Regions from separate parts of the Anaerobacillus alkaliphilus genome, predicted to be linked through region 2. Evidence: riboswitches for the same ligand, from Rfam matches in the RefSeq annotation. Region 2 holds a riboswitch; each other region holds the start of a gene.

The links. Region 2 has a riboswitch for cyclic di-GMP ahead of DS745_RS09800 (hypothetical protein). Riboswitches for the same ligand answer to the same signal wherever they lie in the genome.
Region 1: it holds a riboswitch for cyclic di-GMP, as region 2 does, so the genes downstream of both, DS745_RS21205 (sensor domain-containing protein) here and DS745_RS09800 (hypothetical protein) in region 2, are expected to answer to the same signal.
Region 3: it holds a riboswitch for cyclic di-GMP, as region 2 does, so the genes downstream of both, DS745_RS18895 (type II secretion system protein) here and DS745_RS09800 (hypothetical protein) in region 2, are expected to answer to the same signal.
Region 4: it holds a riboswitch for cyclic di-GMP, as region 2 does, so the genes downstream of both, DS745_RS01430 (GGDEF domain-containing protein) here and DS745_RS09800 (hypothetical protein) in region 2, are expected to answer to the same signal.

Annotation. Positions count from the first base shown of each region.
Region 1 is NZ_QOUX01000047.1:172,286-177,470, reverse strand. Features, by position in the region: gene DS745_RS21210 (YaiI/YqxD family protein) at 17-463, opposite strand; gene DS745_RS21205 (sensor domain-containing protein) at 796-2,895, opposite strand; cyclic di-GMP riboswitch class I at 2,996-3,084, opposite strand; gene DS745_RS21200 (spore coat protein) at 3,328-3,672, opposite strand; gene DS745_RS21195 (hypothetical protein) at 3,688-3,906, opposite strand; gene DS745_RS21190 (hypothetical protein) at 4,497-4,847, shown strand; gene fdhD (formate dehydrogenase accessory sulfurtransferase FdhD) at 5,047-5,185, opposite strand, start outside.
Region 2 is NZ_QOUX01000032.1:186,811-191,995, forward strand. Features, by position in the region: gene DS745_RS09785 (SulP family inorganic anion transporter) at 1-1,166, shown strand, start outside; gene DS745_RS09790 (universal stress protein) at 1,254-1,673, shown strand; gene DS745_RS09795 (hypothetical protein) at 1,817-2,389, opposite strand; cyclic di-GMP riboswitch class I at 2,531-2,614, shown strand; gene DS745_RS09800 (hypothetical protein) at 2,647-3,132, shown strand; gene DS745_RS09805 (coiled-coil domain-containing protein) at 3,157-4,056, shown strand; gene sigI (RNA polymerase sigma-I factor) at 4,231-4,947, shown strand; gene DS745_RS09815 (anti-sigma-I factor RsgI family protein) at 4,944-5,185, shown strand, end outside.
Region 3 is NZ_QOUX01000046.1:744,660-749,844, forward strand. Features, by position in the region: gene DS745_RS18875 (hypothetical protein) at 1-204, opposite strand, end outside; gene DS745_RS18880 (hypothetical protein) at 206-811, opposite strand; gene pilM (type IV pilus biogenesis protein PilM) at 815-1,798, opposite strand; gene DS745_RS18890 (prepilin peptidase) at 1,846-2,607, opposite strand; gene DS745_RS18895 (type II secretion system protein) at 2,649-3,155, opposite strand; cyclic di-GMP riboswitch class II at 3,310-3,393, opposite strand; gene DS745_RS18900 (type II secretion system F family protein) at 3,440-4,645, opposite strand; gene DS745_RS18905 (type IV pilus twitching motility protein PilT) at 4,647-5,185, opposite strand, start outside.
Region 4 is NZ_QOUX01000001.1:274,289-279,473, reverse strand. Features, by position in the region: gene DS745_RS01440 (peroxiredoxin) at 65-748, opposite strand; gene DS745_RS01435 (aminopeptidase) at 896-2,128, shown strand; cyclic di-GMP riboswitch class I at 2,178-2,265, shown strand; gene DS745_RS01430 (GGDEF domain-containing protein) at 2,345-3,334, shown strand; tRNA gene DS745_RS01425 (tRNA-Gln) at 3,586-3,655, opposite strand; gene DS745_RS01420 (YozQ family protein) at 3,767-3,976, opposite strand; gene DS745_RS01415 (HAD family hydrolase) at 4,103-4,759, shown strand; gene DS745_RS01410 (hypothetical protein) at 4,840-5,070, shown strand.

The DNA.
Region 1 (5,185 bases), on a different contig from region 2:
GAATTTCTTAATTAGCCTAATTTGCAAGAGAAATTGCCTGTTTAAAAAGCTTCCTAAATTGGTCCCGGTCTTCTGCAGTAAAAGGCTTTGGTCCCTTCGTTCGCTGTCCGCCTTTTCTAGCCATTGCACTTAAATAACGAGTTTGTAATAATTGGTCAATATTATCATTTGTATATCTAAATCCTTTATGGTGGAGGACGATAACCCCTTTTGCTAAACCAAGCGAAGCAAGTCCATAATCTTGCGTCACGATAATATCCCCTTTTTCCACTAACTTCACAATCCGATAATCGGCAGCATCTGCTCCAGAATCAACATAAATGGTTTCCACTCCTGATGGCTGTTCTGCATTAGAAAAATGAGAAAAGCTTGTCACAAGGATAACCGGAATTTCAAGATTCCTTGCTTCAGAAATAATAATATCTTTCACCGGACAAGCATCTGCATCCACATAAATCTTCATAGTTCTCCTCCTGTTAAGAAGTTCGACTTACTATTTAACTTAATCTTTTTCAACTATAGACGGGCTGGTGACTTTTGTGAAAATGACAAGAGTTCTCCCTTTTTCTATATTTCTCTTTATTATACTTTATAGAATTGTGTTAGCAAATAAATCAATAAACTAAAAGACAAGGGGAAAAGACAAGGGGACAGGTCCCTTGTCTCACTCACACCATGGAGGAAAGCTGAGGCTAAGACAAGGTTCCTACCTATCCTCTGTTTCACACAACAACAAATAGAGGAGCAAACTGACAGTTTGCTCCTCATCCTAGTTCACTTTTTCATAACTCTCTTTTACCCTGTTGACTCACTATTAGTGCTTATATGTCCTATGACTACAAAATCAAGAAAATGATTGCTAGGTACAGGCGGGCTAAATAAATATCCTTGAATTTCGTGACAATCTTCATTTTTAAGAAAATTTAGCTGGGCTGATTTTTCAATACCCTCAGCGACAACGCGTAAATGTAATTCCTGTGCTAAACGAATGATCATTTTTACAATTTGCTTATTTTTCTCATTGAACTGAAAGAAAAATGATCGATCAATCTTAATCGCAGAAATTAAATGGCTGAACTGTGTTAGATATCCTAACGATGAATAACCTGTTCCAAAGTCATCCAAAGATACGCGGATACCGAGTTGTTGGATATCAGAAAGAGTGTCGCGTGCTCGATTTTCATCAAGAATTAGCAATGTTTCTGTAATTTCAAACTCTAAATACCTAGTGTCAACTTCAGTTTGATGTAGAATACTCTCAATCTCCCTGATAAATTCTACTTGCATAAATTGTTTTGCTGATATGTTAACGGATATCGGTACTACCGGATACCCCTGCCTTTTTAGCTCCACGATATATTGACAGACTTTATTAAGGACTAGGTTACCTATCGGAATGATCAATCCTGTTTCTTCCGCTATCGGAATAAAATCACTTGGTGGAACAAATCCTCTTTCCTTATGCTTCCAGCGAAGTAAAGCCTCTGCACTAATAAGTTTTCCTTCTGTATCTACTCTAGGTTGATAGAAGACCTCAAATTCCTGATAGCGTAAAGCTTGTCGAAGTTCATTTTCTAACCGAAAATTCTTCTCTGTCTTTTCATTCATGGATTGTGTGAAAATTTGATAATTATTTTTGCCATTTTCCTTTGCATAATACAAGGCGGCATCCGCATTTTTAATAAGAGAGTTAGCATTCGTCCCATGATATGGATAGAACGTAATCCCAACACTTGTCGTTACTGTAAACTCATAATGATTGTATTGAAAAGGTTCATGTAGCGTTGTAAGTAAGGATATTGCTACTTCTTGAATGGTATCATTTGCCCCAGGAACAATTAAAAAGAATTCGTCTCCCCCTACTCGAGCCAGGAAACTGTTTTTTGGTATTATTTGCTTCCATCGATCTGTCACCATTCGTAATACCGCACTACCAGCTTCATGTCCTAAAGAGTCATTAATATATTTAAAACGATCCAAATCTAACGCAATAAGCGCAAATGAATTTCGACTGTTGGTTGCTAGCAGCAATTGATTTTGAAGTTCTTTTTCAAACATTCTGCGATTAGGTAGGTCCGTTAATGGATCATGATAGGCAAAATATTCGTTAAGCTCATATAGTTTTTTCTTTTCGGTTATGTCCATGACAGTTCCGAGTATGGCAGATTGCCCTTCATAGATAATCTTTGACACATGCAATTCTACATCTAAAAGAGAACCATCTAGATGGACAGCTTTTGCATAAATGTTTTTTTCCGACTGTCCTATTTCTAATTGTTTCACTTGGTTTAGAATGGCGGTACGATCCTCTAACACTACGTAACTCCATAGAGAGGTATGAATCAGTTGCTCATAACCCAACAAGTCATTTAACTGATAATTCGTAAATACCAAGGATCCTTCTACGGAAATAAATACGCCTAAATTAGAGTTTTCTACAATACTTCGATATTTCATTTCAGAACTTTGTAACAGTTTTTGTGTTGCTACTTTATCCGAAACATTCTTCACTATGGCTATAATTCCTACAACTTTGGAATTAATACTAATTGGAAGACAAGTGATAAATCCGTAGATGAGTTCTTTGTTTTTATGAACTAGAACAATGTCATAATCTTTAGCTATTCCCTTTACACCAATCTCAAACTGCTGCCATACCTTTTCAATATCATCAGGGTGTACTAGTCTACTAAAATCATTTCCCAGTAATTCTTCTTTGGAATATCCCAGGCCGTATTCAAACGATTTATTGACATGAACAAACTTACCTTGTAAGTTAACATGAGCTATTAAATCAGGATTTTGTTCAAATAAAATTTGATTGATGAGGTCTTGCTCAACGTTAGGTTGAACTTTTTGCTCATTAGAATTTGCTTGGTAATCAAGTTCTTTCAAACTTTTATCCTCCTAACTAAGTTGAACATTTCTAAAAACGACAATCATTTATCTTAGTAAAAAAAATACTCCTTGTATGAAGGAGTATTTGATCATCGTCTCCAGCAGCCAGGCTATCATAACTCTTATCATCATAGACCCGTGGCTTTGTGTCTTCACATTTTGTACATAAATTTAATTTTAATGTTAATCTAATCGACCGTCAAACTCAGCATTTCCTAATTCAGGAGATTACTGGCAGTTATAGACAAGGGGACAGGTCCCTTGTCTCACTCACACCATGGAGGAAAGCTGAAGTCTAGACAATGTTCCTGTCCCTCTATCCTACAGACAACAAAGAAGGAACAAACCGAACAGTCTGTTCCTCCTATCTTTAAATTTTTTTCAAGACTGACAAATGATTTATTTAATAACTAAGGGTGTCTACACCAACTATTGAACGAATTTTTGAACTAACTGCTGTGTTTTTTGTTGGGTTTGTTGATAAGTTGTTATTTGTTTCATAATCTCTTGGCTTTGCACTGAAGATGAAGTGTTGTACCAACCTTGTTGAGACATAAGTTGATAAACTTGGCCTTGCATTTGAAGGCAACTTTGTAAAAGCTGTTCAAATTGCTGACGGACTTCAGGACAATTAGACTCTGTCACAGCAGTCGTATATTCTCTAGCTGTTCGCTTTAAATCAGCTAAATAAGAATACACGATGTCCGGATCTTGTAATATTGGCATATGTTGCATTTGTTGATTCGATGGTTGATTCATTTGCTGTTGTTGCATGATAATCTCTCCTTTCTACTGAGTCTGACTAGTTCCCATGGATTGATGTTGCTGCATTACGTTCATTAGCTGTTGATAATGCTGTTGATGTTGATTTACCATTGTTTGGCATACTTGCTTAACATTTTGATTTTGAGTACTTCCAATGATTGCTACACATTGCTTAATTAACAAATCTTCGTTTGACATACTATCGACAATGTATTCTAACTCTTTTGTTGTTAATGGTTGCATAGATTTATCCCTCCTTTATCGAGCTTAATATTCCCTCTGGTTGTAGATTACTTACACCCAATAAAATTAATTTTCTTGTTAGATGCTTAGCGAATGTTTCCACAGTTAAAATCGGCAAGGATGTCCCTCTGTCTCAATGGAAAAAGAAAACAACAAAAAAATCAGCGAAATGGATATTACTTCTAAATGAATATATCAAATACTATTTACTATATGTGAGTATAATCCACAAAACTATACCAATAAAATAAAATAAAATATAAATTCTTTATAACCAATTTTAAAACGAGTATTTATATCTAAATGCTCATATTATTTATAAAACACCACACGAACCTCCAATTCTACGTAAACCAAAATTACTTAAAAAACACATAGTAAATTCCTGAAACAGCTAAATAGGCACCTAAATTGGAGGGAAATGATGGGCCCTATTAAAATGTAATTGGTGGATGGCCCCAGAAACGGTGAAGATGTCCCGGACCAGGGCTCTGGCATTTACCTATGTTGTCTAATAAAAAAAACTGTTTACCGATAGGTACCTTTTTTCAATGGGTGAATATCATGACCTTGAAAGGAGTGAGTCTTTAATGGATAGACATAATTACAGTTACTCACAGCAGTTACCGCAACTCTGTCATAAATATTTAAATTATCACTGTTCTTTTACAATTGCAGATGGGAGTACATTTGATGGGATTATTGAAAATGTAGGTCAGGATGGAGTTACCGTGCTTGTTGGCGAGGATGTTATGGATGAACCAGAGCAACGTGAGAATGAACGTCAATATTATGGGTATGGTTATGATTATGGCTATGGACGTCCTAGAAGAAGATTTAGACGTTTCCGACGCCAAGTATATCCTTTTCCAGCGTTAGCCACTTTAGCATTATTGCCATACATTTTCCCACAACCATATCCTTACTACCCTTATTACTAAGCTTTACACCCCCCTTTATTAAAATTAAGGTGCCTGACCCCCGATACGTTCGGACTGGGTAGGCACCCACCTTTGCTCCTAGAAGGTTTTTTGAAATGTCCTTACCAAGTGGACTAATCGACTGATTTGTCCACGAACGGTGCCAGGGAAAAGGCACCAGGATAATATAATACAATGAACCTGTCCTTCCGTCCCCTCTCTACAAAACAATCCTCTCTGGATGACTATAAACATTTAAACTTTGTCCACGGACAAACCCAATAGCGGTAATGCCTAAGTCATTCGCTAGATTAATTGCTAATGTTGTTGGGGCCGACTTTGACAGAATAATGCCCACT
Region 2 (5,185 bases):
TTCTTCAGATTTTATTTGGGGTGCTCAAACTAGCTCAGTATATGAAGTTTGTACCTAGATCAGTTATGGTAGGGTTTGTTAATGCATTAGCAATCCTAATTTTTACAGCTCAATTACAACACTTTGTTGATGTTACATGGGTAATGTATGCTCTAGTTGCTTTAACTTTAGCGATTATTTATATCCTACCTAGATTTACAAAAGCAATTCCATCGACATTAGTAGCGATCATCGTTGTAACAGTCATCGCAGTTTTTGGAAACTTAGGAGTAAGCAATGTAGGAACAATGGGGAATCTTCAGAGTACGTTTCCTATTTTTATGCTTCCATCCATTCCGTTAACATTTGAAACATTAATGATCATTTTTCCATACGCATTAGCACTTTCAATTGTTGGTTTATTAGAGTCTTTATTAACGGCTCAAATCGTTGATGATATGACAGATACGGATAGTGATAAGAACAGAGAAAGTCGCGGTCAAGGGATTGCCAACATTGTTGCCGGCTGTTTCGGTGGGATGGCTGGTTGTGCGATGATTGGTCAGTCAGTGATCAACGTAAAATCAGGTGGTAGAGGACGCTTATCAGCTTTAGTTGCTGGACTTTTCCTGATGTTTTTAATTATTGTCCTTGGCTCGGTTGTTGTACAAATTCCGTTAGCGGCCTTAGCTGGAGTTATGTTCATGGTTGCAATTGGGACATTCGACTGGAATTCATTAAAAACACTTCACAAAATTCCTAGAACAGACGCAACTGTTATGGTTGTTACAGTCTTAACTGTTGTAATTACTCATAACTTAGCAATTGGGGTTTTAACAGGTGTTCTTCTAAGTGCAATTTTCTTCGGAGCGAAAATTTCAAAGGTTCACGTGACTTCTAAACTTTCACACTCAGGTGATAAGAAGACTTACTTTGTTGAAGGGCAACTATTCTTCGTATCGGTTACGGACTTTATTGCTGCCTTCGATTTCAAAGACGCTGTTAAAGAAGTGGAAATCGATTTTAGCCGAGCCCATCTATGGGATGACTCAGCGATAGGTGCGATAGATAAGGTTGAAATGAAATATGAACAAAGTGGAATTACCGTTCATTTTACCGGGTTAAATAAAGAAAGCTCATTATTAGTACAAAAAATTGGTGGCTTATCGAAAAATTCTGGCCATTAATGTATACTGTTAGAAACATACAAAAGTGTCTGTTCATCTTAGATGACCGGCACTTTTGTTTTATTATACGAAAATGGGGGTTATTTCATGTTTGAACATATTTTGCTAGCGGCTGATGGTTCAGCACATTCACTACGAGCAGCTGAAAATGCTATTCACTTAGTAGGGGGAAAAGAACAAAGTAAAGTGACGATTGTATATGTAGTTGATGGAGCAACCTCAAAATCAGATGTGCTACGAATTGGGGACAGTAAAGATATCGCTGAAAAAAGAAAAGAGAAACTAAAGGATATTCTTACATTATTAGAAAAATCATCGATAGCACATGAATTAAAAATCCTTCACGGCGACCCAGGAGAAACAATTGTAGAGTTCGCTAATAATCAAGAGTTTGATTGCCTGGTCATTGGTAGTCGCGGCCTAAATAGTTTACAAAGCATGGTACTTGGTGGGGTTAGTCACAAAGCTGCGAAACGTGCGAAATGCCCTGTGATGATAGTTAAGTAGAATTGTGAATTATGAATTATGAATTATGATTGATAGAACAAAGCTCAGTTCAAAATTGAACTGAGCTTTGTTTGCATTAAAAATAATTTTACGGAACTGCGAAGCCTAGCCCTATCCAACAATTCAAAATTCAAAATTGACAATTATTTTTCATGATGATGATGAGAATGGTCAGTCTCTTCTTGATGATTAGGCAAGGAATAATGATCTGTAAAATAAAAGGCCAGTAAGATAACAATAAATAAAGGAAACCGTCTCCTAAAGAAGAAACTCCTCCAACCTTTTTCTTTAACTGTTACTTCACCTTGCATCATCAATAGCAAAATAAAGAAAACGCCAGCAGCCAGCACAATGATTACGTTCATCGCATTGTTAGCCATATCACTCGAAACCATTACACCTAGCATAGCTCCCATCATTCCACCCATTGCTCCTGAAAGAAAACCGTCTAAAATGGCCATCATACTAATTGGAAATCCAGCTATAGTTCCCATAATTGCACCAAATAAAATACTTATGACCGTGATTTCAAAAAAATGTTCCGGAAAAATAAGACCCATAATCGTCCCAAAAGATAAACCAAGTGTCATCCCAATTGTCATCGCAATCATCATCCCAGCCATAGTGGAGATGTGTTTCCGATACAAAAATAAAAAGCTAAAGATCCAAGCGATAATACATGTGTAAAGTAGAGTTAAAAGTATCTCTAACCCCATATGAGCACCTCCCTACTTAATAATTCATATGAACGTTTTTCAAAATAAGTACAAGTTCTCTCTTAAACAAACGTTTAATTAAATTTCATTCCCCCCCTTAAAATGAAGTAATTCTCCGTATAGATAAGCAAGAAAGAAAAAACAAGTAAAGGGCAAAACCATTGAAAGGTGGTGACGCAAAACTACAGGGACTAAGGGTTCAACCTATGTTAGCCAGTTGCCAAAATGATATTATGGGAAATTTGAGGTGAGAGAACGTGAGTCATAAGGTAGTACATATATTTCTCATCATTCTTTTGACTGCTTTAGTTGGTTGTAGTAAAGCTACGGAAGAAGTTACTGATAACAATCCGAATGGTGATGGTAATAACTACTACGATAATTCCGAACTAGGAATATCAATTGAGGCAGAAACTGGTTGGGTGCTTGAGAAAGAGACCTCACAAACTGTGAAGTTTACGCGTGATAATATAATTGGTTTGATCTCTGTTATTCCAAAAGAAAAAACTGTGTCAGAAATAAAGAAAGAGCTATTATCAGGTGCAGGTGAGGTTACTGTCGTTGGTGAAGGACTTAATTTTATTGCTTGGAAAACTGAGCTAGAAGAAAGCATTCGCACACAGATATGGATTGAGGAAAAGTCAGATCGTCAAATAATAGTCACGATGATGACACCTGACGAAATGTTTGAAGGTAACAGAGAGACGATAGAAGATTTTCGTGAAATGATAGAAATTTATTAAGTGAACAAGGAGAGGAACTAAACGATGAAGAAAATTATATCAACAGCAATTTTAGTAGGTGGTTTAACAATGGGTGGAGCAACCTTTGCCGATAGTGTTGACAATAAAAAAACAGGTGTAGATGAATTGCTATTTCATATCTTTGAAGGAAATGCTCAACTAACGAAAAATGTTGTCCAAAGGGTGATTGTTCAGGATCGCTTTACAGAAAATCGCCTTGATAAAATCGAAACTGTCATTGAAACTGGCGAGGAAAACGCAGTCGGAGAACTAGTTGAAGACATCGATCAGAATTTAGCAGCTATCGAAAATATCGTTGATGAAGCAGCAAAAATTGGTGAGGACATCACTGAACTAGAAGAGGTAATAGCACAAATTATCGTCAAACGTAGTCAAAATCTACTAGCATTATTAGAGCGAGATAACCTTCCTGAGCAAGCGAAGGCTGGAATTAGAAAAGCGTTGGCTAATCAAGAAAGAGCGATGGCTCGTGTGGCAAAAGCCAAAGACCTTTGGAAGTCTGTTGAAGAAGCGATCGCAAAATTAGAAGAAGAGCTAGTAACGGCAGAAGAAGTTGAACTTGTAGAAGAAACAATTGAAGTAGAAAGCGACGTTACAACAGAATTAGAAACAGAAGAAGTAGAAGAAAGCAACAAGCATGTTGTAAAAACAAATGAGAAAGTAGAAAGAACGTTAACTAAGGCTGCAGAGAAAATTCAAAGAACTGAAGAGCGTGCTACAAAACATCTTGAAAAAGGTCAAACAAAAGCTCACGAAAAGGCTCTAGAAAAAATTGAAAGAACACAAAAGCAAGCACAAGAGAAGGTAGAAAGAACATTAGAGCAAGCTGCTGAAAAAGGAAATAAAGGGAATAAAGGTAACAAAGATAATAAAGGAAACGGCCAAGGTCAAGGAAGACCATAATACAAGGCCACAAAAAGAGACTTGCTCAAGCCATCACTAGGTATATTGAGCCAGTCTCTTTCATACGTTATTCAGTTAGTTGGTTTTACTGGTAATATCTTTTACTTTCTTTGACTACATAAACGAAGGATAATAGAAGGATGTACGTATAAATCGGTAAAGGAGGCGTAGGGGATGGAAACCGCTAATGTCGTAGAAGACACTGCTAGTGCCCAAAATGGTGATCAGTTTGTGCGTGAAAAGTTAATTCGTCATTACAAGCCTTACGTGCTTAATACCGTAGGACATATTTGTAAGAAGTATATAAGTTGGAGTGAAGAAGAGGCAAGTATTGGTCTAATAGCTCTAAATAAAGCTATTGATACGTATGACTCATCAAAAGGTAGGACCTTTCTTAATTACGTGTATCTATTAGTGCAAAGGGATTTGATCGATTTTTTTCGCAAAGAAAAGAATGAAAGGCATGTTTCGTTAAATGCCAATGTTATAGATGAAGGAAATCTTCAAACAAATTACGAAGTAGAGCAATCGTTGCAGCGTTATGAAAAGGAAAAACAAGCAAATGATTTAGTAGAAGAGATCCTAGAGCTAAGTGAGGAACTTGAGAAATACCAAATAAACTTTGAAGAATTGGAGAAGTTTTCTCCTAAACATAAAGATACGAGGGAAAGTTTGTTTGAACTCGTTGAGAGATTTGTAGAAGATCAAGAGTGTGTCGAACAGTTTATAAAAAAGAGGCAATTCCCAACGACCATGTTTGTAAAGAAAACAGGGTATAAGGTGAAAACAATTGAAAGACATCGGAAATATATCGTTACGTTGATCTTATTAAAGCTTCATCCACAGTGGATATTGCTGGGTCAATACATTCAAAGAGGGGATCGGTCATGATGGGCAAACTAAGTACAGAAGGAATAGTTGTAAAAGTAACCGAAGATAAAATTGTTTTACTATGCCCAAATGGGGCGTTTAAGAATATTGCTAGAGCTGCTCATAATGCCCCACCATTATTGGGAGAACAGTATGTTCATGTGGAGAAGCAAACATCATGGTTGAAATATGTATCTGTAGCGGCAGTTTTCTTTTTAGCAATTATGGCATACACGATATTTCAAATGACAGCACCCAC
Region 3 (5,185 bases), on a different contig from region 2:
GACATCCGACAACGATATAGGCACGTAGACGTTTTTTTCTACTGCCTCTAAGAGAGCTTTTTCAAACTTAAGTTGTTCCTCTGCAGCATTAATTGATTGATTTAATGGGGGAATAAAGAGAAAATATGCAGCTATGAGAGAAATAACAACAAGGCTATTAATCAAAATCAGGATGCTGTTGTTTCTTAAGCTTTCTCGATTCATTTTAATTGCCTCCTTTGTCATCCTTTATTTTTATCGCTTCTCGATTTACATCAATCGTAAAGTTTCCAATATATCTAGGCAAATAACGAAAACGTTCTTCAAGCTCTTGATCTTCTCTCTCATCAGTTACCTCTGAAACCGATAACTGCTGAAGTGTTGCTTTACCAACATACGTTGACTCGTTTAAGCGACTTAAATACGCCGCTGCCTCACGAGGAGAATCAAACTGAATGGTCACTGAAACCGTACCTTGGTCATTATATTGATAATTCATAAAAAAGCCACGCTGTGGTAGTAATGAGACAAAATGATTTAGTAGATAAACTGTAGAGATATGCTGACTCTCAATCCACTCTATTTTGTCTTGTAATTCTACTAGTATATCTGTTGGAGCTTCTTCTAGATTTGCTTGCTCGGCGATTTCCCGGAGCTTGATGACCATTTCGGTTTCATTTTGGATGGTAGCGAGACTCATTTTTTTACTATCATAAATAAAATACCCACTAATGAAAAAAACAAGGGCTGTTGCTAAGATTGTTGCTGTAATAATGATTGCTTTTAAACTTCGCTTTGGTTTTTGTGGAAGTAGATTAATATCAACAAGCATTCGTTACACCTCTTTTAAAAGCAAGCCAAGTGGTAAATGGTAACGATAAGGAATGCTTTCACCTTTTGTTAATTTAAACTCATCATCCGTTAAAGAAATGATGTTTATACTGGTCATTTCTGCTAGCTTCTCTTTAATATAATCTAAATAAGGGTGATCACCAGTAACTAAAATTTTCGTTACTTCAGCATTACCTTGATTTATCGAAAATTTATAAAAGTTGATGACACGTTCTATCTCTAAGAAGTTGTCTTGCAAATTGCCAGTCATCTTCTCGACGTTTTGACAATAAATCGCTAGATCTCCATTATCGTCTAATTTCTCTGACCACAAATTGTCAAGATCAACGATGTTTAAATGCCTCATAAACACCGGTTTATGCTGATGAAAAATGCTGAGATTAATAGAGTTAATAGAAACTTGCAGCAATAAAAGGTGTTCATTAGGTTTAGATAGGTCTAAATAATGATACAGCCGATAAGAGGCCAACGAAGATAAATCAGCAACTACTGGTTTTAACTGGACTGTCTCTAACAACTGCTCATATTCTAGTACCGTTTTTTCGGGCGAAGCAAAAAGTAATATCTCTTTTTTATCCTCTATTTCACCAAGTATGTGATAGTCAAAGATTGGATCCTCAAATGGCAAATGAATGGATGTGCCAATTTCAAAAAATAGATAGCCTTTTATTTCATCATCAGCAACGTCTTTAGGGATAGAAACCTTGCGAAACAGAACGGTCGAATCAGGTACAAGAAAATTAACGTTGCGTTTCTTGAGACCCCAGTTTTCAACGCATTCCTCTAAGATATTGATTAAACTGTCTCTATTGACAATCTTTCCATCACGAATAAGCCCAGCAGGAAGGTATCTTTCACCAAACTCCTTAATAGACTGAAGATTGTTCGCTTTACTATCAACGTAACGAATCACATGATCCTTTATGATGATATTTACTGGTGGTTTCTTACCAAAAAGAAATGCCATTCATTCTTCCCCCTAAAACATATACGTCTACTATATTATATCGCTTTTTATGAAAAGGTTAATAGTGTAAGATACCAGCCAATAACTTCCTGTCCAAAAAAATAAGCTATAAGAGCCCCAACAGCAATAAATGGACCAAAAGGAATTGGTTTCCCTCTTTTTACTTTTTTCAAAAGGATACCAACTAAACCAACAATTGAACCTAAAAAGGCTGCAAAAAACAAGGTCAAGAGTGTTGCTTGAAGACCTAAAGCAATTCCAAGCACTCCAAACAACTTGATATCTCCCCCGCCCATGCCACCTTTCGAAACAACAGCGATGGCGTAGAGAAGGAAAAAGCCAACGAAAGCACCGGCAATTGGACTCCACCACGGATCCATTGGCCCAAGTACTCTGCCTAAAATGAATAAAGGCAGGAAAAATAACAGGACACGGTCTGGAATAATCATATAATGAAGATCAGAAACAAAGATGATAATTAATAATGAAATAAGTAAAAGTGCGATAAGTAATTCGAATGACCAGCCAACAAAGATTGGCGAGATTGCAAACAATATACCTGTCGTTAATTCAAAAACAGGATAAATTGGTGATATCCTCGTTTTACAATGACGACATTTGCCACGAAAAGCTAGATATGAGAATACTGGAAAAAGGTCGATAAAACGAAGCCGCTCATTGCACGAAGGGCAATGAGACGGCGGTTTCAATATTGACTGACCTTTAGGTATTCGTAATCCAACTACGTTGTAAAATGACCCTAGGATGAGACCTAGGAGGAAAAGGTAGATGTGGAGTATGATTTCCATGGGATCAAGTCCTTTTAACTATCTAAGTTATTTAAATTTAACTATTTTACTTGTGTTCTATCTAAGCTAGCCTCTGCAACTGGATTATCACCATCTCTAACTCCTCGAGTACCATTAAATAATCTAACTGTGTATTCATACTGATTAGTAGTAGTATTTCTAGTAACCACAACGTAAGAAGCTCCTCGGTCATTTGCGCTTGTTCCGTATAAGGTTTTAGCATCTGTTGCATCTGCCATCATTGAATACGTTCCGTTATCAGGATCTTTTGGTAATTCAATGTAACCTTGCTTAACAAGATATCTAAGAGATATTTTTAATCCATCTGTATGATTTGCTTGAGTTTGCAATGCTTTCTCTGATGTCATCGCCAACTTGGCAGCACTTATCATTTGCGTAGCATTTGCCACATGCGCATCCTTCTTACTATTATCAATCAATCCCCCAACACTTGGTACTGCAATTGCAGCGATAATTCCTAAAATAACTACTACTACTAGTAACTCAATTAATGTTAAACCACGTTGATCTTTTAATCTTTTTAACATGTTAAATCCCTCGCTTTTTAAGTTTGTTAGTAAATATAAAAAAACCACTCACGATTACTCAATCCCTATCTGCAGTTTTAATTAGGAGGATATTTCTTATGATGTAAAATGATAGCTTGTCCTTCTATTTAACTGGTTTTAGCTCATGAATAATTGTAAACTGGCCGGTTGCACTACTAGCTCCAGATCATCAAAGTGCCCATATTGTAGATGATCTTTCTTCACTTCCAAGTCTATTGTACTACAAAAATTAGATACATTGTACTATTTTTCTACTATTTTCACTAAATTTCGGAATAGATTTGAAACATCGGTACCATGATCGCAATAACGATTGTACCAACGATGGCCGCTAAGAACACAATCATTAATGGCTCGATTAAAGACTTTAACCGATCAGTGGCATTTTCTACTTCTGTTTCATAAAAATCGGCGACTTTTGATAACATTTGATCTAGAGAACCTGTTTCTTCGCCAATCGCAATCATCTGAACAACTAAAGGTGGAAACACCCAATGATCTCGCATCGGCTCAGTTAATGGCAAACCGGCCTCTAATGATCTTCGTGATTTTTGCAATGTTCTTGCAATCACTTCATTTTCGACGACTTTCTCGACAATCGCAATTGCTTGTAAAATTGGTACAGAACTTGAAAATAATGAACTTAATGTTCGTGCCATTCGGGCCAGTGCTGCCTTTTGTAGCATTTTTCCGAAGATTGGCAGTCTAAGAATTGCAAAATCTAAATAGTATTTACTAGTTGGTTTGCTTTTGACTACTAGGAAGGCTACATAGAGCCCGATTGCTAGGATAATAAACAGCCACCAAGACGATTGAACAAACTCACTTGCACTTAAGACAAATACAGTAATTGCAGGTAATTCACCACCAAAGCTAAGCAACATATTAGCGAACGTTGGTACAACCGTTGTTAAGAGAAAGATCACAACAAATATCGCTATGAACCCAATAACTGTCGGATATGCCATCGCAGAGAATACCTTTTGCCTTGTTTGGTACTGCTTTTCAAAGTGATCAGCAAGACGTTCTAATGCTTCATCAATCGTTCCACTTGCTTCTCCAGCGCGCATCATATTAATAAACATCGGCGGAAAGATCTTTTTATGCTTTGCCGCACTATCTGAAAATGGATTTCCAGCGCGAATATCTTCCTCAACTTCTGCAAGTGCTTTCCTTAGGTATTTACTCTCCGTTTGCTTAGACAAAATATTCGTTGCATCAACTAAGGTGACACCTGCTTTTAACAGGGTTGAAAACTGTCGCAAATAAATGACAAAATCTTGGTATTTAACAGGGTTTCCGATGACTATATCTTTCCGGAAGACCGATTCCTTTACTTCCGAAATTTGAGTGACTGCAACACCACGTTCTCGTAATTTTGCTATTACATCTCGCTTCGTGTTGCCATTAATCATTCCTGTTTGCTTTTTTCCAGAACGAGTACGACCTTCAAATTGAAATTGTGCCATCTTACTGCTCCCTTTCTACTAGGTAAGGAGCTGCAACTTCTTTTGAGATCAACTCTTGCTGTATTAAGCTCTTGATCGACATTTCTAATGTATGCATCCCGTTTGCTTTACTTGTTTGCATAATATTATGGATTTGATGGATCTTTTCATTTCGGATTAAATTGGCAATCGCCGAGTTATTGATTAAAATTTCAGTTGCTGCACAACGTCCTGTTTTATCTATTGTTGGGAATAATCGTTGAGAGACGATCGCTTTTAATACAGACGCTAATTGAATTCGAATTTGCGGTTGTTGACTTGGCGGAAATACATCAATGACTCGGTCTATGGTTGCAGGAGCATCAGTTGTATGTAATGTTCCTAAAACTAAATGACCTGTTTCCGCTGCTGTAATGGCCGTACTAATCGTTTCTAAGTCGCGCATTTCTCCCACCAAAATGACATCAGGATCTTGTCTAAGTGCCGCTCTTAATGCATTGGCAAAATTATTCGTATCAAAGCCAACCTCGCGTTGGTTAATGATGCAATAATGGTGCTTAT
Region 4 (5,185 bases), on a different contig from region 2:
TTCCCTATGTATTCTCAAAAAACACCAAAACAATGACAATAACAAAAACAACGAGTTGGTTACATCAACCAGACTCGTTGTTTTCTAATGATTTATAACAGAACCACCAATCTAAACAATGATGGTTACCTAACTTTGCATCCTCCAACCTTTTTTGAACACTATAAAAGTTACTAGGAGGTGGAACCATTACTTGAGAACCAAGGTACTCATTATTCGGCCAATTGGCTGGTGTCGCCACTTTATGTTCTGTAGCGGCTTGAAGTGCATGTATGACCCTAATTAGTTCATCGCTATTTCTGCCTACCTCTGGTGGGTAGTGCATCATAAGCCGAATACGTCCCTTGGGGTCAATAATAAAAACAGTGCGAACAGTTAACGGACCAACTGTTGGGGAAATCATCCCTAACCTTTTCGCTAGTTGACCTAATTCATCTGCAATAATCGGGAATTCAATTGTTACATGGAAATGATCACGAATCCATTCAATCCATTTCATATGAGAAAACACACCATCGATAGACAAGCCTATCAATTCTGTATTTAGAGCTTTAAATTCGTCGCTTTTTCTTTGGATCTCGATAAATTCGGTTGTGCAAACAGGCGTGAAATCTCCTGGATGTGAAAACAGTACAAACCACTTCCCTTCATAATCATTAGGAAGTTTCTTTTTCCCTAAGGTTGTTCTTACTTCCACTTCCGGAAATCTTTCTCCAATTAAGGGAAGGCAGTTTTCCTTTTCGTTCATCTCCCACAACTCCTCTCAGTCACAACTATGATATGCGCCTATAACGAGAGGGGTGAATTGAAAAACGTTTCCTCTACACCCCTCTTTTGGTAAGATACTAATAGAGGTTGAATACCTTTAAAATACATACGTAAGGGAGCAATGATTGTGAGTACATTTGAACAAAACTTAGAAAAATATGCTGATATTGCAGTACGAGTTGGTATTAACATTCAACAAGGACAAACATTAGTAATTAACGCACCGACGAACAACATGGAATTTGTCCGTCTAGTAGCTAAAAAAGCTTATGAAGCTGGAGCAAAAGATGTCGTCATTGAGTGGAATGATGAAGAACTTACGCTATTAAAGTATACGTTAGCCCCTGACGAAGCTTTCTTGGAGTTCCCGGCGTGGAAAGCAAAAGGGTTTGAAGAATTGGCTGAAAACGGTGCCGCATTTATGAGTATTGTTGCAGCAAACCCAGACCTACTAAAAGGGGTCGATCCTGAAAGAATTTCAAATGCCAATAAAGCTAGAGGAGTAGCACTTGAAAAATATCGCAACTATGTTCAAGCTGATAAAGTCAGCTGGTGCGTCATTGCGGCTCCATCTAAAGAGTGGGCCCAGAAGGTGTTTCCAAATACAACAGAAGAAGAAAGCATGGCAAAACTATGGGAAGCTATCTTAATGGCTACACGTGCAGACTTAGAAGACCCAGTCGCAGCATGGCGTGAACATAATAGTAAACTTTTAAATAAAGTTGAGTACTTAAATGAGAAGAAGTATGCAAAGCTACACTACCAGGCTCCTGGAACCGATTTAACAATTGAACTTCCTGAAAAGCACCTATGGGTTGGTGGCGGTGGCAATAACGAAAATGGGGTTAACTTTGTCGCGAACATGCCTACTGAAGAAGTATTTACGCTTCCAAAAAGAGATGGTGTCCATGGAGTTGTACAAAGTACGAAACCATTAAACTATAGTGGCAACGTGATCAATAACTTTAGCATAACCTTTGAAAACGGAAGAATTGTTGATTTTACAGCAGAAGAAGGCTATGAAACATTAAAACGTTTAGTCGAAACAGATGAGGGTTCTCATTACTTAGGAGAAGTAGCACTTGTTCCTCATGACTCTCCTATTTCAAACTCGAACATTATTTTTTATAATACCTTGTTCGATGAAAATGCCTCAAGCCATTTAGCAATTGGAAATGCATACTCTTTTAACCTTGAAGGCGGGAAGACAATGTCCAAGGAAGAGCTTGAGCAGCACTGTGTAAACACAAGTATCACTCACGTTGACTTCATGATCGGTTCAAGTGAAATGAACATAGACGGTGTTACCAAAGACGGCGAACGTGAGCCTTTATTTAGAAATGGAAACTGGGCGTTTTAATAGAATAAATCATTTGTAGTAGTTCCTTATTCATGGTAAAATAGTAATAATTTGATAAAGGCAAACTAGTACGAAAGTCTAGGACGCAAAGCCATAGGTCTAATGTTTTTTAAAACTATGATAGCTAGGTTACCGAATGATGTTGGAAATGATTGTGCTCAACATAAGACTTATTCGGCACGAATAAGTCTTATGTTTTTTTATTGAGGTGATATTATGACTACATCAATTGATAAAAAAGAGAAAATCGTTATGACAATCCTGGCTGTACTCCAAAGCAATCTATATTTTTGGGTTGTCTTGTACTTTTGGGGAACGAGCAACGGGTCGTGGCTTTTAGGTCTTTTTATATTCCTTTCTATCTTCAACCTAGTCACAATTAAGTACATAAAACGGTATCCATTCATCATTCATATGACACAGCTGTTAGTTGCTTTCTTCATTATTTACTTTTCTGGTAACGTAGAAAGTCCGTTTTACCCGATGTATTATTTACCGGTAATCTCGTCGGTTGCTATCCTAGCTCAGTCATTTTATAATCGGTCTTTGTTTATTTTAGCACTGTCTGCATCCATACTAACGTTCGTTAACATTTATTCAATGTCTACTGTTACCTTTTTACAAATGATTCAAGGCGGAGTTTATTCACTTACCTACTTTGCCTTAGGGTACAGTGTTCTCTTTTATCAGGAACGTTTAAAAGAAACCATTGGAAATTCTAAAATAGATTATCTTACAGAGGTTTTAAATCGTAATGGAGGAGAAGCTGCCCTTTTAGAGGAAATTACCAAAGCAAAACAAGGTTCTCTCCCTTTATCTATTGCTTTTTGTGATCTAGATAATTTTAAGCAATTGAACGATCGTTACGGTCACTTATCCGGTGATATGATCTTAAAGACAACGGCCTCAATTATAAAAGAAACAATACCTAAAGACTCCTATGTAGTACGCTGGGGTGGAGAAGAATTTCTGCTAATCCTAAAAGGGATACCCAAGGATAATGCTTTTGAAATATTTGAACATATTCGTACTAAGATTGAATTACATTCGTTTAATGTCAAAGGCAGCACCCTGTCCATTACGATAAGCGGAGGAATTGTTGAAGCTAGCGAATATAATTATGAATTAGTTGAAATCCTTAGCGAGGCAGATCAATTATTGTACAAAGCAAAAGACTTGGGACGCAACAAAATTTTTTCTAACTAAAAGGCTGTTTTTGCAAAGTTAGTTGCTTTCGTAAAAATCCCAAATGCCGGAATTTTACACAAAATACTAAGAATGCACAATTAATTAAGTCAGTATTGCTCTTTTCTTACATAATTAATTGGCTGATATCTTCACCTTTTAGGGTAAAAAAGCAAAAATGTTTACGAAAAGAGCCAACTAAAAAGAAAGGAGTTAGAGAATAGATAAAAATCCTTCTCTAACTCCTTTCTTTTCTTCATGGGGAACGGCTAGGAGTGCGGCTGGAATTGAACCAGCTAAATACTAGGCAAGCTAGTTGCTCTACCGTTGAGCTACGCACTCATGAAACAATTATAGCTTTTACAGAAAGATAAAAACTTATACACGAGTTATTGTCTTACAACATAAAACGAGCCTGGGCCGCCCCAAGCTCGCATTTTATATGGGAGTGCTCTACTCTCCAGAACGACGAGGAAACTCTTTCAGCTTTTCATCATAATTGTCAATCTCACCATCAATCGTACCTTCCACATACATATCACTTACTTGTTCATGAGTAATGGCTAGGCCCTTATCTACATCTTTATTACTATGATAATCTGAAGGATCATATGAATTTTCTGCAACTTGTGCACTTACACTTTTATTATCCTTTTTTCCCATTACAAACACACCTCCTTTTTCGTAGTATGCCCGCCTTTGTTTCTCCTATCTAAAAATTAAGCTTGCAAAACCAATTAACAAAATCATACAATTACAATAAATAACATTTAGAAAGGAAGCTAATCAGTGAAGGTAGCCATTTTTGATTTTGACGGTACATTATTTCCAGAAGAGACGTTTCCATTAATGATGAAGCATTTGAAAAAACAGCACAGTGGCAGATATCGCCGCTTCCTCTCGAAAATCCTGCCAGTGTATGTAGCATACAAGTGCAAACTTTATCCTGAACAAAAAATGAAGGAATATTCCATGAGATCTTATATCTCATCTTTCGGTCAATCATCTAAAAATGAAATTCACCATTTCTTCTCTTTATTAGGTGGGGAAATGAGTCAAAAATTAAGTGAAACTGTTTTACAACGATTAGAACAACATAGTAAAGATGGATACTATATTATGTTAGTATCAGGTGCCTTTGAGCCATTACTCCACTCGGTGACAAAAGAAGTTCACTTTGATTGTATTATTGGGACAAGCATACCTTTTAGAAACATGGAAATAGATAAACATGCTCCTGTTATCCATATCCATGGTCAAAGAAAAACTGAGAACATTATTGCCCAGCTAGTAAATGATGATGTGGATTGGGAAAATAGTTACGCGTATGGCGATAGCTTTTCGGATTTAAATGTGTTAGAACTTGTTGGTAACCCAGTAGCTGTAAAACCTGACTCTAAATTATTAGAAGTAGCTCAAAACAGAAAATGGGAAATACTCTCATAATTAGCCTTTGCCTCCTCTCATGAAAAAATAGTCTATGACAAAAGCTAAAATTGTTACACAGGAAGGAGGTCACTGAAAACATGGAATTTATTATTAAGGCTAAAGATGGTGCGATCCCTTGTTTAGTTACTATCGACGAAGATAACGGAAAATATATGTTACGAAACTCCGATACGAGTGGCGAGGTTTTTCAAAATAAAGAGCAGTTAATTCAATGGATTGAAAGTGAATGGTACCCTGAATTTTTTGAAGATGAAGATGCATACTCACAATTACTAACGATGATTAGGGGTAATTTTGACGAAATCTAAAAGAAAAGGTAGTACTTTTCATCATGCGTAGGCATTAGAGAAGTGCTACCTTTTTTTAAAAAGCTGTTTTCGCAAAGTTTGTTTCTTCGTAAAAATCCAAAAAGCCGGATTTTTA